Regions from separate parts of the Pseudarthrobacter sp. NIBRBAC000502772 genome, predicted to be linked through region 2. Evidence: riboswitches for the same ligand, from Rfam matches in the RefSeq annotation. Region 2 holds a riboswitch; each other region holds the start of a gene.
The links. A riboswitch is a leader RNA that binds a small molecule or an ion and turns the genes downstream of it on or off. The one in region 2 is predicted to bind thiamine pyrophosphate.
Positions count from the first base shown of each region.

Region 1: another riboswitch for thiamine pyrophosphate. It lies ahead of thiC (phosphomethylpyrimidine synthase ThiC); the one in region 2 lies ahead of NIBR502772_RS00880 (ECF transporter S component).
Region 3: another riboswitch for thiamine pyrophosphate. It lies ahead of thiO (glycine oxidase ThiO); the one in region 2 lies ahead of NIBR502772_RS00880 (ECF transporter S component).
Region 4: another riboswitch for thiamine pyrophosphate. It lies ahead of thiD (bifunctional hydroxymethylpyrimidine kinase/phosphomethylpyrimidine kinase); the one in region 2 lies ahead of NIBR502772_RS00880 (ECF transporter S component).

Region 1 is NZ_CP041188.1:3,371,386-3,376,472, reverse strand. It holds gene NIBR502772_RS15635 (alpha/beta fold hydrolase) at 1-24, shown strand, start outside; gene thiC (phosphomethylpyrimidine synthase ThiC) at 29-1,846, opposite strand; TPP riboswitch at 1,841-1,948, opposite strand; gene NIBR502772_RS15625 (VOC family protein) at 2,104-2,979, shown strand; gene NIBR502772_RS15620 (hypothetical protein) at 3,093-3,530, shown strand; gene rpsP (30S ribosomal protein S16) at 3,742-4,158, shown strand; gene NIBR502772_RS15610 (RNA-binding protein) at 4,160-4,402, shown strand; gene rimM (ribosome maturation factor RimM) at 4,515-5,045, shown strand; gene trmD (tRNA (guanosine(37)-N1)-methyltransferase TrmD) at 5,046-5,087, shown strand, end outside.
Region 2 is NZ_CP041188.1:167,873-172,959, reverse strand. It holds gene NIBR502772_RS00900 (monovalent cation/H+ antiporter complex subunit F) at 1-181, shown strand, start outside; gene mnhG (monovalent cation/H(+) antiporter subunit G) at 156-578, shown strand; gene NIBR502772_RS00890 (DUF4235 domain-containing protein) at 688-951, opposite strand; gene NIBR502772_RS00885 (heme-degrading domain-containing protein) at 993-1,535, opposite strand; TPP riboswitch at 1,593-1,734, shown strand; gene NIBR502772_RS00880 (ECF transporter S component) at 1,800-2,450, shown strand; gene NIBR502772_RS00875 (ABC transporter ATP-binding protein) at 2,450-4,099, shown strand; gene NIBR502772_RS00870 (energy-coupling factor transporter transmembrane protein EcfT) at 4,096-4,890, shown strand; gene NIBR502772_RS00865 (hypothetical protein) at 4,939-5,087, opposite strand, start outside.
Region 3 is NZ_CP041188.1:3,697,981-3,703,067, forward strand. It holds gene NIBR502772_RS17065 (4a-hydroxytetrahydrobiopterin dehydratase) at 1-113, opposite strand, end outside; gene NIBR502772_RS17070 (thiazole synthase) at 186-1,001, opposite strand; gene thiS (sulfur carrier protein ThiS) at 1,006-1,242, opposite strand; gene thiO (glycine oxidase ThiO) at 1,239-2,585, opposite strand; TPP riboswitch at 2,576-2,696, opposite strand; gene thiE (thiamine phosphate synthase) at 2,724-3,500, shown strand; gene NIBR502772_RS17090 (RNB domain-containing ribonuclease) at 3,565-5,064, shown strand.
Region 4 is NZ_CP041188.1:3,284,094-3,289,180, reverse strand. It holds gene NIBR502772_RS15190 (Rne/Rng family ribonuclease) at 1-1,827, shown strand, start outside; TPP riboswitch at 1,930-2,027, shown strand; gene thiD (bifunctional hydroxymethylpyrimidine kinase/phosphomethylpyrimidine kinase) at 2,010-3,608, shown strand; gene rplU (50S ribosomal protein L21) at 3,881-4,189, shown strand; gene rpmA (50S ribosomal protein L27) at 4,251-4,514, shown strand; gene obgE (GTPase ObgE) at 4,631-5,087, shown strand, end outside.

The DNA of each region.
Region 1 (5,087 bases), 1.6 Mb from region 2:
TCACGCTCGGTTCAGGCTTCCTGAGCCGTCAGTTCCCGGCCGGGATCCGAAGCTCGGGGAGGTAGACCTTTCCGCCGGCGGCCAGGAACTCCGCACTCTTTTCGCGCATCCCGCTGTAGGCCTCGGCAATGGCCGCCTGCGAATCTGCCGAACCGTATTCGTCCCTGATGTCCTGGCTGATCTTCATGGAGCAGAACTTCGGGCCGCACATGGAGCAGAAGTGGGCGGTTTTGGCCGGTTCGGCCGGCAGCGTCTCGTCATGGAAGGCCTCCGCCGTGACCGGATCCAGGGACAGCGCGAACTGGTCGCGCCAGCGGAACTCGAACCGGGCCTTGGACAGTGCATCATCCCGCTCATGGGCGCCGGGGTGGCCCTTGGCAAGGTCTGCTGCGTGGGCGGCGATCTTGTAGGTGATCACTCCGGTTTTCACATCGTCCTTGTTCGGCAGGCCAAGGTGTTCCTTGGGCGTGACGTAACAAAGCATCGCCGTGCCGTACCGGGCGATTTCGGTGGCGCCGATGGCGGACGTGATGTGGTCGTAGCCGGGGGCAATATCCGTGACCAGCGGCCCCAGCGTGTAGAACGGGGCGCCCTTGCAGAGTTCCTGCTGGCGTTCCACGTTCTCCCGCACCAGGTGGAACGGGACGTGCCCGGGACCTTCCACCATGACCTGCACATCGAATTCCCACGCCCGCTGGGTCAGTTCAGCCAGGGTGTCCAGCTCGGCGAACTGGGCGGCGTCGTTGGCGTCCGCCGTAGCCCCCGGGCGCAGTCCGTCGCCCAGGGAGAACGCGACGTCGTACTTGGCGAAGATCTCGCACAGCTCGTCGAAGTGGGTGTACAGGAAGTTCTCCTGGTGGTGGGCCAGGCACCACCCGGCCATGATCGCGCCGCCCCGGGAGACGATGCCGGTGACGCGGTTGGCCGTCAGCGGCACGTAACGCAGCAGCACACCGGCGTGGATGGTCATGTAGTCCACCCCCTGCTCGCACTGCTCAATGACGGTGTCCCGGTAGATCTCCCACGTCAGGGCGTTGGCCTCGCCGTTGACCTTCTCCAGCGCCTGGTAAATGGGCACCGTACCGATGGGCACGGGAGAGTTGCGGATGAGCCATTCCCGGGTGGTGTGGATGTCATCGCCGGTGGAGAGGTCCATCACCGTGTCAGCTCCCCACTGCGTGGCCCACTGGAGTTTGTCCACTTCCTCGGCAATGGAGCTTGTCACGGCCGAGTTGCCGATGTTGGCATTGATCTTCACCAGGAAGGCCTTGCCGATGATCATCGGTTCGGATTCCGGGTGGTTGATGTTGTTGGGGATGATGGCCCGGCCGGCCGCCACCTCGCTGCGGACCAGTTCCACGTCGCAATTCTCGCGGAGGGCGATGAACTGCATCTCGGGGGTGATGACACCCTGCCGCGCATAGTGCATCTGGGTGACGGTCTTGCCTTCGACGGCGCGGCGGGGCACCGGTTGCCCGCCCTTCCACTCCGCAGAGGCGGCGCCGCGGCGCACTGCCGACTTGCCGTCGTCGAGCAGGTTCCGTTCCCGTCCGCTGTACGGCGCGGTATCGCCGCGGGCGGCGATCCACTCCGAGCGGAACGGGTTGAGGCCCACCACCGGATCACTGCCCGGACCGGCCGTGCGGTAGGTCCGGAAAGGCCCGTTCGCCTCCCCGTTCGGCGACGGTTCCAGCGCGATCTCGGTCACGGGTACCCGGATCCCGGTGGCCTCATCGTTGATAAACGCCAGCGAGTGGGACTTCAGTGACTGGGTTTCAGGCTGGAGCGTTTGATCCACGTCGGCTTCATTTTGGGCAGGGATCAGCTGTGTTTCTTGTGTATTCAATGAATACTCACTTCCTTCGCCGGCATTACCCGGACAGGTTCAACGGTCGCAGGCTGCGTCAGCCCGATCTCAGCCCCTGCAAGGGCTCCCGTGTGGTCAAGTCGAAGCTACCACAGGCCGAGGGTGGACTGGTGACAGCAATCACCGGAAAGCGGTCGCAGTCTGTCTGCTCCGCCACTTGAATTAAATTGAAGCTTCAAGTAAATTGGAAGCATAGCCGCCTTCCATCCGAAGGCCAACGGACCGGGAGTTTTCACATGACTGCAGAAGCCACCAGCCGGGATCTCCTTCCTGCCGACCTCTCCATGGGCACCGTGATGCTCAAGGTGGGCGACATGAAGCTGATGACCGACTACTACCAGCGTGCGCTCGGCCTGGAGATCGTCGCGGAACAGGACGGCGGCGTCTATCTTGGCCGCCTTCAACGCCCGCTGGTCCATCTCGCGGCCGCCCCGTCCTTGAATCTGCCTGGCAGGGGAGAGGCCGGGCTGTTCCACACCGCACTGCTGTTTGACGACCAGGCTTCGCTTGCCGCCACGGTAGCCACCGCCGCCCAGTACGAACCCCGGTCCTTCACCGGCAGCGCCGACCACCTCGTCAGCGAGGCCTTCTACTTCAACGACCCCGAGGGCAACGGCGTCGAACTGTACTGGGACAGGCCCCGCGAAAACTGGTCGTGGAACGGGAAGGATGTAGTGATGGACAGCCTGGCACTGCCGCCGCAGCGCTACCTCGAGCAGCACCTGACCCAGGAATCCGTGGCGGGCCAGCGGGCCAGCGAAGCCGGCGTGGGCCACGTCCACCTCCAGGTGGGCGACGTCCAGTCTGCGCACGATTTCTACGTGGGCACGCTGGGCTTCGAAAAGACCGCCGGCTGGCACGGGCAGGCACTGTTTGTCTCAGCGGGCCGGTATCACCACCACATGGCGATGAACGTCTGGAACAGCCGCGGAGCCGGTCCCCGCAAGGACACCCTGGGCCTCGGCGAAGTGCTCATCGAGGTCCCTTCCGGGGATGACGTCGGAGCGCTCGCCGACCGCCTGAAGGTCGCCGGTGTGGCCTCGCACCACACGGGCGCCGAGCTTCGCTTCGAGGACCCGTGGCGCAACAATATCCGGGTCGCCGTCCGCTGAGTGCGGCTGCCAAATGTGCGGCCTGCCTTGTACTAGGCTGATTCTGAACGGCCGGGGTGGCACTTGCTGCTGCCCTTCCAGGCCGCACCGTCGACGGAATGAGGGCTGTTCCCATGGGTTTCACTGAAATTTTTGTTTCCACTCACGATGCCGCGCTGAAGCGGGCGGGCGTCCTGGATGCAGGCGGCTCCCCGGCGGGCCAGGCCCTGCGGATTCCCGGAATCAGCGATTTCGAAATCGAGCAGCTTGGCGACCTTGCCGGCGTTGCTGTGCACGCCGGTGGCGCGGACTACGAGCTGGCCATGGTTGACGTGGCCAGCGATTCCCTCCTCGGGGTCCCGCCGGCCATGGTGCGTGCGCTCGCGGACCTGCTCAGCTACGAGACTGAAGGCGAAGGCAATGTCCTGGACGACGTCGCTGAAAAGTGGGCCGCCCAGGATGACATGCCGTTCGGCGTGGCCGAGGCCCGGACGTATGTCCAGCAGTTCGCTGAGCTTGCCAACTCCGTCGATGACGCCGCACGCACCGGGGTGTATGTCTGGTCGTCGTAGGCCGGCCGTGGCCCGCCGGGTCCGCCCGCTGCCCCATCCCGACGTGTCAAGTCGAAATCCGGACGCTGATCTGGCACAATAAACAGGTACTCGATCTGCGTGGCCCCTCTCTCCGCGTCCGGATCCTGTCCTTCGAACCCTCAAGTATGGCCCGCCCCACGGGTGCAGAACGTCGGTTCACCCCTTTTCTGAAACAGGAGTGACCACAAAAGTGGCCGTAAAGATTCGCCTTAAGCGCTTTGGCAAGATGCGCGCACCGTACTACCGCATCGTCGTCATGGACGCACGCTCCAAGCGTGACGGCCGTGCCATCGAAGAGATCGGCAAGTACCACCCCACCGAAGAGCCCTCATACATCGAGGTGGACACGGACCGTGCCCAGTACTGGCTCGGCGTCGGCGCACAGCCGTCCGAGCAGGTTGCCGCGATCCTGAAGATCACCGGTGACTGGCAGAAGTTCAAGGGCCTGCCGGGCCAGGAAGGCACCCTGAAGACCAAAGCTCCGAAGGCTGCCTTTGTTGCCCCGGAAAAGGGTTCCGTGATCATCCCGGAAGCCATCACCAAGAAGTCAAAGCAGTCTGACGCAGCCGAGGCCCCGGCCGAAGCAGAGACCACCGAGGCTGAGTAGATTGCTGGCAGAAGCGCTCGAACACCTCGTCCGGGGAATCGTTGATTCGCCGGAAGATGTCAAGGTCAGCTCGAAGAACAACCGCCGCGGGGACACCCTCGAGGTTCGTGTTCATCAGGATGACCTGGGACGGGTGATCGGCCGCCAGGGCCGTACGGCACGGGCATTGCGCACCGTTGTGGCGGCACTGGCAGACGGCGAGCCGGTCAGGGTCGACGTCGTCGATACCGACCGCCGCCGCTAAGCGCTCAGCAACATCAGTTTTTGCTCCGGCCCTTCCACCAGCAACGGTGGAGGGGCCGGAGTGCTTTCACCACAAGACCGTGGAGAATCCACAAACCGAAACAGAGGAACAGATGCAGCTTCAGGTGGCACGAATCGGCAAACCGCATGGAATCCGCGGCGAAGTGACGGTCCAGGTGCTGACCGACGCTCCGGGGGACCGGTTTGTTCCCGGTACCGAGTTTGTGGTGGAGCCTGCATCGGCCGGCCCGCTCATTGTTGAGGGTGCGCGCTGGAACAAGGACATCCTGCTGCTCGCATTCGAAGGAATCGAGACCCGCAACCAGGCAGAGACCCTGCGCGGCGCCAAGCTTTTCATCGAAACCGAAGAGCTGGACGAGGACGACGACGAAGGCTGGTACGAGCACGAACTGGTAGGGCTCGAGGCGCGCGTCGGGTCGCAGGTGGTCGGCAAGATCGCCGCCCTGCACACCTTGCCGGTCCAGGACCTGCTCGTGGTTGAAACGCCGGACGGCAAGGAAATCCTTGTCCCGTTTGTGGAGCAGATCGTTCCGGAGGTCAATGTGGCCGGTGGCTTCGTCCTGCTGACGCCGCCGGACGGTCTCTTTGAGGTCAACGACGGCGAAGCGGAGGAAAACGCGTAGATGAGAATCGACGTCGTCAGTATCTTCCCGGAGTACCTGGCG
Region 2 (5,087 bases):
CGTACTGCTCGCGATCCTCGGTGCGGCCCTGTGCATCGACATGGCCGTCAACCGGCACCTGAACAACCTGATGCTGCTGGTGGCGCTGTCCGTGGTCGGCTTCATCGGGTCGGTGACCGTGGCGCGCTACGTGGCCGACCGGCGGGAGCAAGCCAATGAATCCCGAGGCCAGCGTGGTTGATAACGTCATCGATGCCGTGTCGGCGGTGTTCCTGGTGGTGGGTGCCCTCATGTCGCTCGCCGCCGCCGTGGGCCTGCTCCGCTTCCCGGACCTGCTGAGCCGGATGCACGCGGCCACCAAGCCGCAGGTGCTGGGGCTGTTCCTGCTCCTGGCGGCCATCGGCCTGCAGCTGCGCACCTGGTGGGTGTGGCCGGTGCTGCTGGTGGCCTGGATTTTCCAGCTGCTGACGGTGCCGGTTTCCGCCCATATGGTGGGCCGCGCCGGTTACCGGACCAAACACCTGCACCGTGAGCTGCTCAGCTCCGATGAACTCGAAGCCGTGGTTCAGAAGGCGGCCCAATCGGCCCGGGATGAATCGTCCAGGGATGAAGCGTCCGACGGCGGCCGGCGGGACTGAGCGACACGCGCAGCCCCAGCGTCCCGTGTGAGTTTTTGTCCAGATAATCGGGTATCTCGGCCGGTCTGAACCGATTATCTGGACAAGAACTCAGGGGCTGGTGGTGCGGTTAGACGATGTCCTGGGACTTGGCGAAGCGGGTGATGGCCCGCTGGGTGCCGCGGTTGGCGAGCACCTGGATGATGGTGCTGACCGAGGCCGAAATGAGCGCGAACGTCAGGGCCGAGCGCAGGGTGGTGGGAGTGTCTTCGTCCTTGCCGGTGGGAGGCTTCCGGCCGGTGGACTTTTCCCACACGGTATTGACCACCTTGGTGCCGACGAACCCGGCGCCGATGCTGATTGCAGTGCCGAGCAGCTTGATGAACAGGTTCATTCGTTGAACTCCTTGTGAGCGGATCCGGGACTTCCTTTAGCCTAACCCGGCTGCATGGACTCCAGAATCTCCCGCAGGGCTTCCACCACCAGATCGTGGTCCTGCTGCTGTGGCAGGCCCGAGACCGTCACCGTGGCCACTGCACCCACACCGGCGACGTAGACCGGGAAGCAGCCGCCGTGCGGGGCGTAGGTGGACTCGTCGAACCAGCCGTGGTCCTCGATCCGGCCGCCGTGCAGCCTGCCGCGCAGGCCCACCAGCAGCGACGGGATCTCATACCTGGCGGCGGTGCGCTGCTTGGCCCGGATCCAGTGCTCGTTGTCGGGGGTGGCGCCGTCCAGGGCAACATGGAAAAGGACCTGCTCGCCCTTGGTGATGTCGATCGCGATAGGCAGCCGGCGCGATTTGCCCAGCTCCACCAGGAGCAGCCCGAGGTTGAGGGAGTCGTCCTTGCTGAAATGCGGAAACTGCAGCTCGTTGATCTCGGCTTCGACCCGGGCAATCAGGGCCTCAAGCAGCCCCGCCGGCTGGGGCACCGTCGAATCAGGATTGAACGCAGTCACAGTCGGGTTGTTGGCAGTCATGGCCCACAATCTACCCCGCCCGCGGTGTAAACTGGAGCACGCCCATCAGGGCAGATTTATTTACGACAGGGGAGCGCCGCCGTCGGACATCACTGGCATTGCCAGGGAACCGCAGGTGGGCGCTGAGAGTGCGGACAGCCGCAGACCCTCGAACCTGATCCGGTTAGTACCGGCGCAAGGGAGTCGAGTTCTCGAAGTGTCCGGAAACGGCGGCAGCGCCGCACGCCGGGGCACTTTCCCCTCCTGTTCCTCAGGAGGACCAAAATGACAACTGCAGCAATCAAAAAACCCGGCAATACCTGGCGCGTTGTGGACATCGTGGTGGCGGCACTCATCGCCATCACCGGCGGCGTGATCTTCTGGGCCTGGTCCCAGGGCGCCGGCATCGTCTCCGCCCCCATGAACGCCGTTTACCCCCCGCTGACCGGCCTGATCGCCGGCGGCTGGATGATCCCGGCAGTGCTGGGCATGCTCATCATCCGCAAACCCGGCGCGGCGCTCTTCTGCGAAGCGGTGGCCGCCACCGGCGAACTCATCATGGGCTCGCAGTACGGCGCCACCGTGCTGATCTCCGGACTCCTCCAGGGCCTGGGCGCCGAGCTGGTGTTCTTCCTGCTGGTGTACGGCAACTTCCGGTTCAAGTCCTTCCTGCACCAGAAGTACAACCTCATCGCCGCGCTGCTGGCCGGTGCCGGCGCGGGCCTGTTCTGCGGCCTCAATGACTCGTTCCTGCCGTGGGGCTGGAACATCGCCTACGAGCCCGGCGACAAGCTCGCGTACATCGTGTTCTGCACCATCTCCGGCGCGGTGATTGCGGGCGCGCTGTCCTGGATCGCCACCCGCGGCCTGGCCAGGACCGGTGTGCTGAGCTCGTTCGCGTCCCGGAAGGCAGCGTCGGAGCCCGTCTTCAACTGATGACCGCTTCCGACGCCGGCGCTTACGGAGTACGACCCGCCGCGGTGTCCGCCCGTGCCTGGGGCTGGCGGCATGCCGGACGTTCCGCCCCCGCCGTCCGGGGGCTCGACCTCGACATCGCTCCCGGCGAGCGGGTGCTGCTGCTGGGCCCGTCGGGCGCGGGCAAGTCAACGCTGCTGCACGCGCTCGCAGGGGTGCTGGGGGATGAAGAGGACGACGCCGACGAAACCGGTTCGCTGCTGATCGACGGTGTGGTGCCCCGCGGGCAACGCGGCCGCTCGGGCCTGATGCAGCAGGATCCGGAAACGCAGGTTGTTCTGTCGCGCCTGGGTGACGACGTCGCCTTCGGCGCCGAGAACCTCGCCGTTCCACGGGACGAGATCTGGCGGCGCGTCCATGAAGCGCTCGACGACGTCGGGCTGCGGAGTGCCGGGGGCGGCGGTTTGAACGCCAGCGACGGCGCTGGTGCGGGCTCCGGTTTGAACGCCGACGGCGGCGCTGGTGCGGGCCGGCTCCCGCTGGACCACCCGACGTCGGCCCTGTCCGGCGGGCAGAAGCAGCGTCTGGCGCTGGCCGGGATCCTCGCGATGCGGCCCGGGCTGATCCTGCTGGATGAGCCCACCGCGAACCTGGATCCCGCCGGCGTGCTGGAAGTCCGCGACGCCGTGGGCCGCTGCCTGGACAAAACCGGTGCCACCCTCGTTGTGGTGGAACACCGCGTGTCCGTCTGGAAGGACCTGGTGGACCGGATTGTGGTGCTGCAGCCGGGCTCGGCAGCGGGTTCCGCTGCTTCCTCCGCTACGTCCGCAGTCCTGCTGGACGGGCCGCCGGACCAGGTGCTCGCGGAGGCACGGGACATGCTGATCGGCGCAGGCGTCTGGGTGCCGGGCTATGTTCCGGCAACCCGCCGCCGCGTGTCCGCAGGCTCAGGTGACCTGCTGCTGGCGGCCGAGGACCTGGCCGTCTCCCGCGAGCGTCCGCGGCGCCGCGGCTTCCGGACCATCCCGCCCGTACCGGTGCAGCTGGGCATCACGGCCCAGGTCCGTTCCGGCCAGGCACTCACCGTCACGGGGCCCAACGGCGCCGGCAAGTCAACGTTTGCGCTGACGCTCGCCGGGCTTCTGGCGCCGGTGGCGGGGAAGGTGTCCGCCGCCGTCGAGCTTTCCGAGGGGGCCGGGATCGATCCCTTCAAATGGAAAGCCAACCAGCTGATTTCCCGCATCGGAACCGTGTTCCAGGAGCCTGAGCACCAGTTCGTGACCGGCCGCGTGCTGGACGAGCTGATGTTCGGCCCGCGGCACCTGGGGCATGGCGAGGAGCGGGTGGATGAGCTGCTGGAACGGCTGCGCCTGACGCACCTGGTGGACGCCAATCCATACACGCTCTCGGGAGGCGAAAAGCGGCGCCTCTCGGTGGCCACTGTCCTCGCGGCCCACCCTCGTGTGCTGGTCCTCGACGAGCCGACGTTCGGCCAGGATGCCAACACCTGGGCCGAGCTCGCCTCGTTCCTCTCAGAACTGCTCGACGCCGGGACCTCCGTGGTTTCCGTGACCCACGACCAGGAATTCAGCGCAGTCCTGGGCGGGGCCGGACTGCGGCTCGGCCCGGCCTCGCGCGGCGGCGCCCGCCAGGAAGCAGGTGCGGCATGAGGGATGCCCTGACCCTCCGCGGCAACCACGCGCTGCTGACGCGCGCCAACCCGCTGGCCAAGTTCGCCGTCGTCTTCCTCATCACCCTGGTGCTGGCGCTCTCCATCGACTGGGTGTCCGCCTCGGTGGCGCTTGCGGCCGAGCTGGCGCTCTTTCCGCTGGCCGGCCTCACCCTGCGCCTGCTGTGGCAGCGCGGCTGGCCGCTCATCATCGCGGCAGCCCTGGGCGGCTGGAGCACGGCGATCGTCGCGGCGGACAGCGGCGCTGTACTGCTCGACGTCGGGATCTGGTCGATCAGCGAGGGTTCCCTTCAGCTGGGAATCGGTTTTATGCTGCGCGGCCTCGCGATTGCCCTCCCGGCGATCCTGCTTATGACCTGCACGGACCCCACCGACCTCGCCGATGCGCTGGCCCAGAAGGCCCGGCTGCCGCACCGGTTTGTCCTCGGCACGCTGGCCGCGATGCGCCTGGTGGGACTCATGGCCGAGGAATGGCAGACCATCGGCATGGCGCGGCGGGCCCGCGGCGTGGGCTCGCAGGGCAGCCCGCTGCAACGGCTGCGGGCCACCCTCGGGCAGAGCTTCGGGCTCCTGGTCCAGGCCATCCGCCGGGCGTCCCGGCTGGCCATCACCATGGAAGCGCGCGGTTTCGGCACCGGGCAGCGGACGTGGGCGCGGGAATCCACGTACTCGCCGCTGGACGCCTGGGTGCTGGCGGGCGGTGTGCTGATCGCGGCGGCCGCCGTGGTTGCCGCGGCTGGGATGGGGACCTGGAACTTCGTCTGGCGCTAGTCCGGGCGGGCCATGCTTCTGGATTCTGGCTACGGCGCGCTGTGCCTGCTAAATGCACGAGTGATCGTAGTCGAAGCCCCTGGAGACGAACTGGGTCAGGGTGACCGTGCCGCCGGGGGTTAGCGGCGCATTCGAGCAGTTGGCCGTGGCTCCGAAGGCCGTGCGGGCGCCTGCCAGCCAGCTGGGCAGGGCATAAA
Region 3 (5,087 bases), 1.3 Mb from region 2:
GTCGGCGTCTTATAGACAGCAACGAGCCCGCCCTGCCGGTACTGCCAGTCGGGCAGCGTGGCGAGGACGGCCTCGATCCGCTCGCGTGTGAGTGTGTCGTGTTTGCCGGCCATGGCGGCCTCCTCGGCTCGAACGGTGAGCCGCCCCGGCGTTTGGCCGAGGGCGCCGGGCCTGGAGAAAGCGGCCTAGAGAAACTCTGCCCGGCCTTCCATGGCCGATGACGCCAGGGCGTGCTCGCGGCGCGGAATCCTGCCGGCCGCTTTCGCCAGCCTACCGGCGATGACGGCGTGTTTGAAGGCCTCCCCCATGAGTGCCGGGTTCTGCGCCCGCGTGACCGCGGTGGCCAGCAGCACGGCGTCACAGCCAAGCTCCATGGCCAGGGCGGCGTCGGACGCCGTTCCGATGCCGGCGTCCAGCACCACGGGCACCGAGGCGCGCGAGACGATCAGCTCGATGTTGTGTGGATTCAGGATTCCCAGGCCGGTGCCGATGGGCGCTCCGAGGGGCATGACCGCGGTGGCACCCAGGTTTTCCAGCCGCAGCGCCAGGACCGGGTCATCGTTGGTGTAGGCGAACACTTTGAAGCCCCGGTTCACAAGCTGTTCCGTGGCGTCCACCAGCTCCACGGCGTCCGGCAGCAGGGTCTGTTCGTCGGCGATGACTTCCAGCTTGAGCCAGTCGGTTTCCAGCGCTTCGCGGGCCAGCTCCGCCGTCATGACCGCCTCCCGGGCGGTGAAGCAGCCTGCGGTGTTGGGCAGGATCCGGATCCCGTGGTCCACCAGGAGCTGGAAAAGGGACCCCGATTCAGCCGGCGAATAGCGGCGCATGGCCACTGTGGTCAGCTCGGTTCCAGAGGCCAGCAGGGCGGCGCCGAGCCCGTCGAGGCTGGGGGCGCCACCGGTGCCCATGATGAGGCGGGAGCCGAGCTCGACGCCGTCGATCACCAGCCTGTCGGCGGCCTCTGGCAGGTTCTGTGTGCTGATGTTGCTGGTTACTGTCATGGTGTCAGCCTCCCTGGACTGCTGTGACCAGTTCGACGTCGTCACCTTCGGCGAGCGCCGTGACGAACCACTGGCTGCGGGGTACTACTTCGGAGTTATGGGCGACGGCGACGCCGAGTTTCTGCCCGTCTGTTGACTGGCCGTTGGCCGCGAGGGGACGGCCAGTGATCTGGCTGATGAGGGTGGTGATGGAGGCGTCGTCCGCCACGGAATGGCGCGAGCCGTTGAGGGTGATGTTCATGCTGATTCCTTCTGTGGGTCGAGGGCCTTCGTGCTGCTGATGTCCTTGCGTGGGGCTTGTATGCCGGCTACGTGGTGCGTTCCTGAAAAGCGGGCCGGGCTGAGGGCCTCCCATCGCGGGTCCGTCCGGCCATCCAGCAGGTCCCGGCAGATGGCCGCCGCCGCCGGGGCCAGGAGCACTCCGTGGCGGAAGAATCCGGTGGCAACTATCAGCCCGGCAATGTCCGCTGTGTTCCCCGTCCTTGGTGCGGAAGACGGTACGCGGCCGAGGAGAGGGGCGTTGTCCGGGGTCGCAGGCCTTGCCCGTGCCGTGCATTCCAGGAGTTCAAGCTCCGAGACGGCCGGCACCAAAACCTGGGCGTCCCGCAGCAACTGGTAGACGCCGCCCGCCGAGACAGCGGCGTCGCCCGTCCCGGCGAGCGCGTCTTCCCGCTGCGTAGCCCCGATCACCACCGTGCCGTCCTGCCGGGGAACGATGTAGACCGGCACACCATGGACCATTCCGCGGACCGTGGAGGTGAGGAGCGGGCGCAGGTGCTGCGGAACAGCCAGCCGCAGGATGTCACCGTAGACGGGCCGCAGGGGCAGGTGCAGTCCAACCGGCAGGCCCTCCAGCGACCCCGCCTGCAATCCGTTGGCCACGATGGTCTCCCTGGCTTGGACAGTCCCGCCGTGGGCGAGCCTCACGCCGATGACGCGGCCGTCCTCCCAGAGCAGGGCAGCGGCACGCTGGTCAACGGCGAATCCCGCGCGGGCACCTGCCACGGCGGTTCCTGCTTCCGGTTCGTGGAGGGCCAGGACTTCCTGGAGGCACGCCACGAGTTTCCGTGGATCCACCTGGTGGTCGGCGGGGATGTCCAGGGCGCAGGATATGGCCGGACTGAGCAGGGAATCCCTGGTCCTGGCCTCACGGACAGTCAGGGGTTCCACCACCAGGCCGCTGGCCTGCTGCACGGCCCGCAGGTCCATCAGCGCCCGGCGGTCCGCAGCGTCCGCGCCGATGGCGAGGGTCGGCGTCGTCAGATATCCGGTATCGCCAGCCCCGGCCAGGGCGAGGTCCGCCGCAAAGGCAGGCCACAGGCCCGAGGATGCCAGCATCAGCTCAAGGAGGTCTTCCTCCTGGTAGTGCAGTTCGCTCACAGGGGCCAGCATGCCGGCGGCTGCCCAGCTGGCGCCGTTGCCGGGCGCTTCATCGATCAGCACGACGGAACGGCCGGATCGCCGGACTTCCCAGGCTATGGCGTGGCCGATGACTCCGCCGCCGATGACGGCCACGTCGGCGTGCAGGGCGGTGGCCGGGCTGGCTGGTGCGGGCTCACGTGGGCTGCTTATCGCGGGGGGCATATGTTCCTTCCCTACGCCGGTACTAGCCGGATCAGGTCAAGCGGTCGGCTCTGACGCCCTCTCAGCCCGGCCGCTTTGTGACGGCTGCATCGGGCTCCCGCAGTACCCGCCCAGTTTAGGGGACTTAGGCTGGTTTCCATGAACGCGCAATCCTTCGCCGCTGCAGGCACGCCCTCCGCCCCCTCCGCCGCTCCCGAATCCTTGACCGGAACAGACTCCGCCGGCGGCACAAACACCGGCCTCCCGCACAGCGCCAGGCTGTACCTGTGCACCGACGCGCGCCGGGACCGCGGGGACTTTGGCGAGTTTGTGGACGCGGCGTTTGCCGGCGGCGTGGACATCATCCAGCTCCGGGACAAGGCCATCGAGGCAGCCGAGGAGTTGGAGCTGCTGGCCGTGCTTCAGGCCGCGGCCGAACGCCACGGAAAGCTGTGGGCAGTCAATGACCGTGCCGATATCGCGTTGCTCTCCGGCGCCCCCGTCTTCCACATCGGGCAGAAGGATCTGCCGGTCGCTTCCGCCCGCACGCTGCTCGGGGCACCAGCCGTGATCGGCCTTTCCACGCACAGCGCCGAGCAGATCGAAGGGGCCATCCGGCTGTCCGGTGGGCTGACTGACCAAGGCGGCCTGGACTACTTCTGCGTAGGACCGGTCTGGGCCACTCCGACGAAACCGGGCCGGGCCGCCGTCGGCCTTGACCTGGTGCGGTACGCGGCCGAAGCCGTCCGCGCTGCCGGTGGCACCCAGGCCACGCTGCCCTGGTTTGCTATCGGAGGCATCGATCTCGGCAACGTGGAGCAGGTGGTGGAGGCCGGCGCCGGCAGGATTGTTGTGGTGCGTGCCATCACCGAAGCCTCGGACCCCGCAGCGGCGGCCGTGGCACTCCTGGCGGCCCTGGACGCCGGCGCATCCTGACAATCCCCCGCGTGGCGGGCGGCGGGCGTGCACGATCCGTGGAAATCGAGCTAACCTGATTTTCGTGTCACATCATAGGTTGGCCCCCAATGTCCACGAGCAAACGAACGACCTCGCGGCGGCGCTGAGCGCCCTGCGGACCGAGCTGGAACTGCCGGGGCCCTACCCGGCGGAGGCGGTCCGGGACGCGGAAGCGGCAGTGGCCGCGCACGAGTTGCCGGGTGCTGACCTGACGGATGTGGCCTTCCTCACTATCGATCCGGCGTCGTCCACTGACCTGGACCAGGCGCTGTTCATCGAGCGTGCGGCCGCTGGCTACCGGGTGCTTTACGCCATCGCTGACGTGCCGTCCTTTGTCCGCCCCGGCGGCGGACTGGACGCCGAGACCCGGCGCCGCGGCCAGACGTTCTACGCCCCTGACGGCCGTATCCCGCTGCACCCGGAAGTCATCAGCGAAGGGGCAGGCAGCCTTCTGGCCGGCCAGCTGTGTTCCGCCTACGTCTGGGAGTTCGGGCTGGACGACGCCGCGCAGGTCTCCACTGTGAGCGTCCAGAGGGCCACCATCCGCAGCCGGGCCAAGCTGAGCTACAAGGGAGTCCAGGCCGAATTCGACGCCGGGACGGCCGGCCCTGTCCTGCAGCTCCTGAAGGAAGTGGGCCTCAAGCGCGTTGAACTGGAGCGGCAGCGCGGCGGCGCCAGCCTGAACATGCCCGAGCAGGAAATCGTGCAGCTGCCCGACGGCGGCTACCGGATTGCCGCGGCGCCGCAGCTTCCGGTGGAGGACTGGAACGCCCAGATCTCCCTGATGACGGGGATGGCGGCGGCAGACCTGATGCTGGCGGGAGAAGTGGGCATCCTGCGCACCATGCCCGCCCCGGACGAGCGCTCCCTGCGTCACTTCCGCATCCAGACTGAGGCATTGGGCAAGCCGTGGGACGGCAAGATCAGCTACGGCGAATACCTCCGCAGCCTTGACCCGACCGAGCCCCGGCAACTGGCCATCCTGCACTCAGCCGGCATGCTGTTCCGCGGCGCCAGCTACACGGCGTTCGACGGCACAGTCCCGAAAGAGGCCATCCAGTCCGCCATCGGCGCTGCCTATGCCCACACTACGGCACCGCTCCGGCGTCTGATCGACCGTTTTGTCCTGGTGATCTGCGAAGCCCTGAGCAACGGCAAGCCGGTACCGGACTGGGCGCGGGAAGCCCTGCCGTCCCTGCCGGAGATCATGGCCGGATCCGACCAGCTGGCATCTCGGATGGAACGCATGGCGCTGGACACCGTGGAGGCCGCGCTCCTGGTCAACCATGTGGGCCAGGAATTCGATGCGATCGTGATTTCCGGCTCCAAGCCGCAGAAGGACAACGGCAACGGGAAAAGCGGGAACGGCACCAGGAACGGAGCCGCAAAAAATGGAAACGGCCCCTCGGGGATCATCCAGATCGCCGAACCCGCCGTGACGGCCCGGTGCGGCGGTGACCTGGAATCCGGCACCAAGGTGCGGGTCCGCCTGATCTCTTCCGACATCGCTGCCCGCGAGGTCCACTTCGAGCTGCTGGCCTAAAGGTTTTGCGCGCCGCCTGATCG
Region 4 (5,087 bases), 1.7 Mb from region 2:
ACCAAGGATCCCGTGGGCCACAAGGGTGCACGCCTGACCAGCCAGATCTCGCTGCCCGGCCGCTACCTGGTCTATGTGCCTGGCGGCTCCATGACCGGAATCTCCCGCAAACTGCCCGACGTCGAGCGAAACCGCCTCAAGCGCATCCTCAAGGACCGCCTCCCGGAGCACGCCGGCGTCATCGTCCGCACCGCTGCCGAAGGCGCCTCGGAAGAGGAGCTCACACACGACATCAACCGGCTGCGCGCGCAGTGGGAGGGCATCGAAAGCCAGTCCACGTCCACCAAGATCCTCGCGCCGGAGCTGCTCTACGGCGAACCTGACCTCACCATCAAGGTGGTCCGTGATGTCTTCAACGAGGACTTCTCCAAGCTGATCGTCTCCGGTGAAGAGGCCTGGGACACCATCGAGGCTTACGTCACCTATGTGGCCCCGGACCTCGTGGGCCGCTTGGAAAAGTGGACCAAGGACCAGGACATCTTCGCTGCGTGGCGGATCGATGAGCAGATCCACAAGGCCCTGGAACGCAAGGTCTTCCTGCCTTCGGGCGGCTCGCTGGTCATTGACCGCACCGAAGCCATGACCGTGGTGGACGTCAATACCGGCAAGTTCACCGGCAGCGGCGGCAACCTCGAGGAAACCGTCACCAAGAACAACCTCGAGGCAGCTGAAGAAGTGGTCCGGCAGCTCCGGCTCCGCGACATCGGCGGCATCATCGTCATCGACTTCATCGATATGGTCCTCGAATCCAACCGCGACCTTGTCCTGCGCCGCATGGTGGAATGCCTGGGCCGCGACCGGACCAAGCACCAGGTGGCCGAAGTGACCTCGCTGGGCCTCGTGCAGATGACGCGCAAGCGCATGGGCACCGGGCTCCTGGAAGTCTTCGGCGAGCAGTGTGAAACCTGTGCAGGCCGCGGAATTGTCACCCACGACGACCCCGTGGAACACCGCCGCGCCAACACGGTAGCCGCGGAGCACCACGTGCAGCGGGTAGACAGCCGCCCGGAAGCCCAGCGCACTGACAGCGTGCGGACTGACAGCCAGCGCCCGGACAGCCAGCCGGGTGGCCGCACTGACCGGAAGCGCCGCCGCGGACGGAGTGGCCAGCCGCTGGAAACAGCACCGGCAGCTCCGGTGCAGATCCACACGGTCCACCCGGAGGCCAGCGATGCCGAGCGCCATGCGAAGGCGGAGGCCACGCGGGCGGCGCTTGCGAACATTGCGGCCGCAGCCCACGCTGCGCATCTGCATGACGACGAGGTGGCGCACGCATCAGCTGCCGCGGGCCGGCAGCCTGCGGCTCCAGTGCCGGCTCCGGTTGGGCAGTCCGAAACGGACTCCAGCGGCCGCCCGGCCGCAGTGCTGACATTCGGCGGCGAGCAGGTGGTGCTTCCGTTCGTTGCGCACCACGATGACCAGCCGCACGCACCTGCCCTGACACTTGACCGCCTCGCGGAGGCCTTCGCCCACCTTGGTGAGCCGGCTCCTGTAGCGGAAAGCACGCTGCCGGCAGTTCATGCAACTGAAAGCCGGGCGGCCGAACCTGCCCGCCAGCAGCAGCCAGCCGCGGCGGAGAGGGATTACTCCGACCACACCGAGGAGCCCCGCGCCCGCCGTCCCCGGCGGAACCGGAGTGCCAGCCGTGCCCAGGGCGCAGCCAACGCCACGTCCGTAGAGCATCACGAAGCCGTTCCGGCGGCTGCCGCCGGACACACCCACGCCGCCAAGGCACCGGAGCCCGTCAAGGCTCCTGTGGCCGACAAGCCGGTTGCCGCCAACGCGCCCATCATCCTGGGCGTAGGGGTTCCGGCCTCGGAGCTCTGACCAAGCAGCAGGGCAAGCCAATACAACGGCGCCCGGACGCAGCCTGTGATTCACAGGCTGCGTCCGGGCGTCCGGCGTTAAGTCGCGAGGAACGCTAGGCTGGTGACTGACACGGGGTGCCGCGCAGAGAGCCGGCTGAGATCCACACCCGTTGAACCTGTCCGGTTAGCACCGGCGAAGGGATGTCTCCTTTGGCTTCAACTTCTGTCCTTCCTCCTGCAACACCCGCGGCGACCCTGCCGGAGACCCCAGCAACCCGGGCTGAGGTCCAGCCCGGACCAGGCCGATCTTCTGCGGTCCGGGTGCTGCGTGACGTCCCGCGGGTGCTGTCCATTGCCGGATCGGACCCTTCAGGGGGCGCGGGCGTCCAGGCCGACCTCAAAAGCATTGCAGCCCTTGGCGGCTACGGCATGGCGGCGATCACCGCGCTGACGGTCCAAAACACCCAGGGGGTCCAGGCGGTTCACGTCCCGCCGGCGTCCTTCCTGGGCCAGCAGCTCGATGCCATCAGCGATGACATCACCATCGACGCGGTCAAGATCGGCATGCTGGGCGACGCTGCGGTGATAGGCGTGGTCCGCGACTGGCTGGAAAAGGTGCGTCCCGCCGTCGTCGTTCTTGATCCGGTGATGGTGGCCACGAGCGGCGACCGGCTGCTGCAGGAGTCTGCCGAGGCGGCCCTGCGGGAGATGCTCCCGCTCGCGGACCTGATCACCCCCAACCTGGCGGAACTGGCCATCCTGGTGGGGGAGCCGCAGGCGAGGCAATGGCACGACGCGCTCGGGCAGGGGCAGCGGTTGTCCGCCGCGACCGGTGCCACCGTCCTGGTCAAGGGCGGCCATCTCGACGGCGGTGCGTGCCCGGATGCCCTGGTCAACGCTGCCGGGCTGCTCGCCCGGGAGGTGGTGGAAGTGAGCGGGGACAGGATCCCCACGCGCAACAGCCATGGCACCGGCTGCTCGCTGTCAGCGGCCATGGCCACGGCTCAGGCGCGGCTGGGGGATTGGGAAGCCTCATTGCGGAAAGTGAAGCCCTGGCTGGTGGGCGCGCTGCAGGCCGCTGACCAACTTGAGGTGGGCGCGGGCAACGGCCCCATCAACCACTTCCACCACATGCAACAGGTTCCGGCAGCCGGCGAATTCGCAGAGACGCTGCGGCGGGCGTCGGAGCCGGATCTTGCAGCCATCTACGGGCTGGATTTCATCCGCGACCTGGCGGCCGGCACATTGGCTGAGGAACAGTTCGCCTATTACCTCGCCCAGGACGCCATCTACCTCAACGGCTATTCGCGGGTTCTTGCCCGGGCCAGTGCGCTGGCGCCCACGGAAGCCGCCCAGTTGTTCTGGGCAAAGTCGGCCCAGCAATGCCTTGAGGTCGAGTCCGAACTGCACCGCACGTGGCTAAGCACCAGGACAGTGGACTCCGTCCTCGGACCTGTCACCAAGTCCTACGTGGACCACCTGCTGGCGGCCTCTGCCTCCGGCAGCTACGCGGTCCTCGTGGCGGCGGTACTGCCGTGCTTCTGGCTGTATGCCGAAGTGGGACAGACTCTGCACGCGGAGTTCCTGGCTGCGGGTGCACCGGCAGCACATCCTTATGCCGACTGGCTGCGGGCCTATGCTGACGAGGATTTCGCCCAGGCCACGCGTGACGCCATCGCCTTGGCTGACGACGCCGGCCGGAGTGCTTCCACGGGTGAACGGGCGGCGATGCTGGTGGCTTTCAGGCAGTCGTGCCGGTTCGAGGTGGATTTCTTCGACGCGCCGCGAATTCATTCCTGACCGGCTGGGGCCCGTGCGGCCTGTACGATAGTCAGGCACGGTTTTGGATTGTCAGTGCAGTACCTGCTTGTGGGTCCTATCACAGACAACCTGCCGTAACCAGCCTCATTTGCGGCCGAAGGCAAAATTAGCGTATTCTAGATCTTCGGTGCTTACGCCAACACTTGGGTTACGACCCCACGGCGTTGAGGCACAGCGAGAACCCAGCCAATTATGGAACAGGGTTCAGCACGCAAATTTAGTAATAAACGTCGAGAGAAGTGAGTTCCCAAGTGGTGTACGCGATTGTCCGCGCAGGCGGCCGCCAAGAGAAGGTTTCCGTTGGAGACTTCGTTACCCTGAACCGCGTCCCCGGTGGAGCCGGCAGCACCTTTGAGTTGCCCGCACTGCTCCTGGTAGACGGTGACAAAGTCACCTCTGCTGCTGCGGACCTGGCCAAGGTAACGGTTACGGCTGAGATCCTCGAAGACCTCCGTGGTCCGAAGATCGTCATCCAGAAGTTCAAGAACAAGACCGGTTACAAGAAGCGCCAGGGTCACCGTCAGGAATTGACCAAGGTCAAGATCACGGGTATCAAGTAACTCTTCGTTACTGTTCAGGTTCTTCAGCAGATTCCCCAGAATTTAAAGGCAGGCATTTCAAATGGCACATAAAAAAGGCGCGAGTTCCACTCGCAACGGTCGTGACTCCAACGCCCAGTACCTCGGCGTCAAGCGCTTCGGCGGCCAGGTAGTTTCCGCAGGCGAGATCATCGTTCGCCAGCGTGGCACCCACTTCCACCCGGGCGCCGGCGTTGGACGTGGCGGCGACGACACACTGTTCGCACTGGCCCCGGGAGCCGTCCAGTTCGGCACCCGCCGCGGTCGCCGCGTAGTCAACATCGTTGCTGCTGCAGCTGCAGAGTAACAAATAGTTCTGAAACGGTGGAGCGGGCCATTTGGTCCGCTCCACTATTCTTTTAACCGCATTACAATCGTCTTGGCGCCCTTGGGCGTCCAGGAAACAGCACTGAGGAGATCCACGTGGCGAGCTTTGTAGACCGGGTAGTACTGCACGTATCCGGCGGTACCGGCGGCCACGGCTGTGTCTCCGTCCACCGGGAGAAGTTCATCCCACTGGGCGGACCCGACGGCGGTAACGGCGGCGACGGCGGCAACGTCATCCTGCGCGTTGACCACCAGACCACTACCTTGCTCGACTACCACCACTCCCCGCACCGCCACGCCACCAACGGCGGGTCCGGGATGGGCGACTGGCGCGGCGGCAAGAATGGCGAGACCCTCATCCTGCCCGTGCCCGACGGCACCGTGGTCAAATCCAAGGACGGCACCGTCCTGGCGGACCTGGTCGGCGAAGGAGCAGAATACGTGGCGGCCGCCGGCGGCCAGGGCGGCCTGGGTAACGCTTCGCTGTCCTCGCAGAAGCGCCGTGCCCCGGGCTTCGCCCTGCTGGGCATCGAGGGTGACGCCCGTGACATTG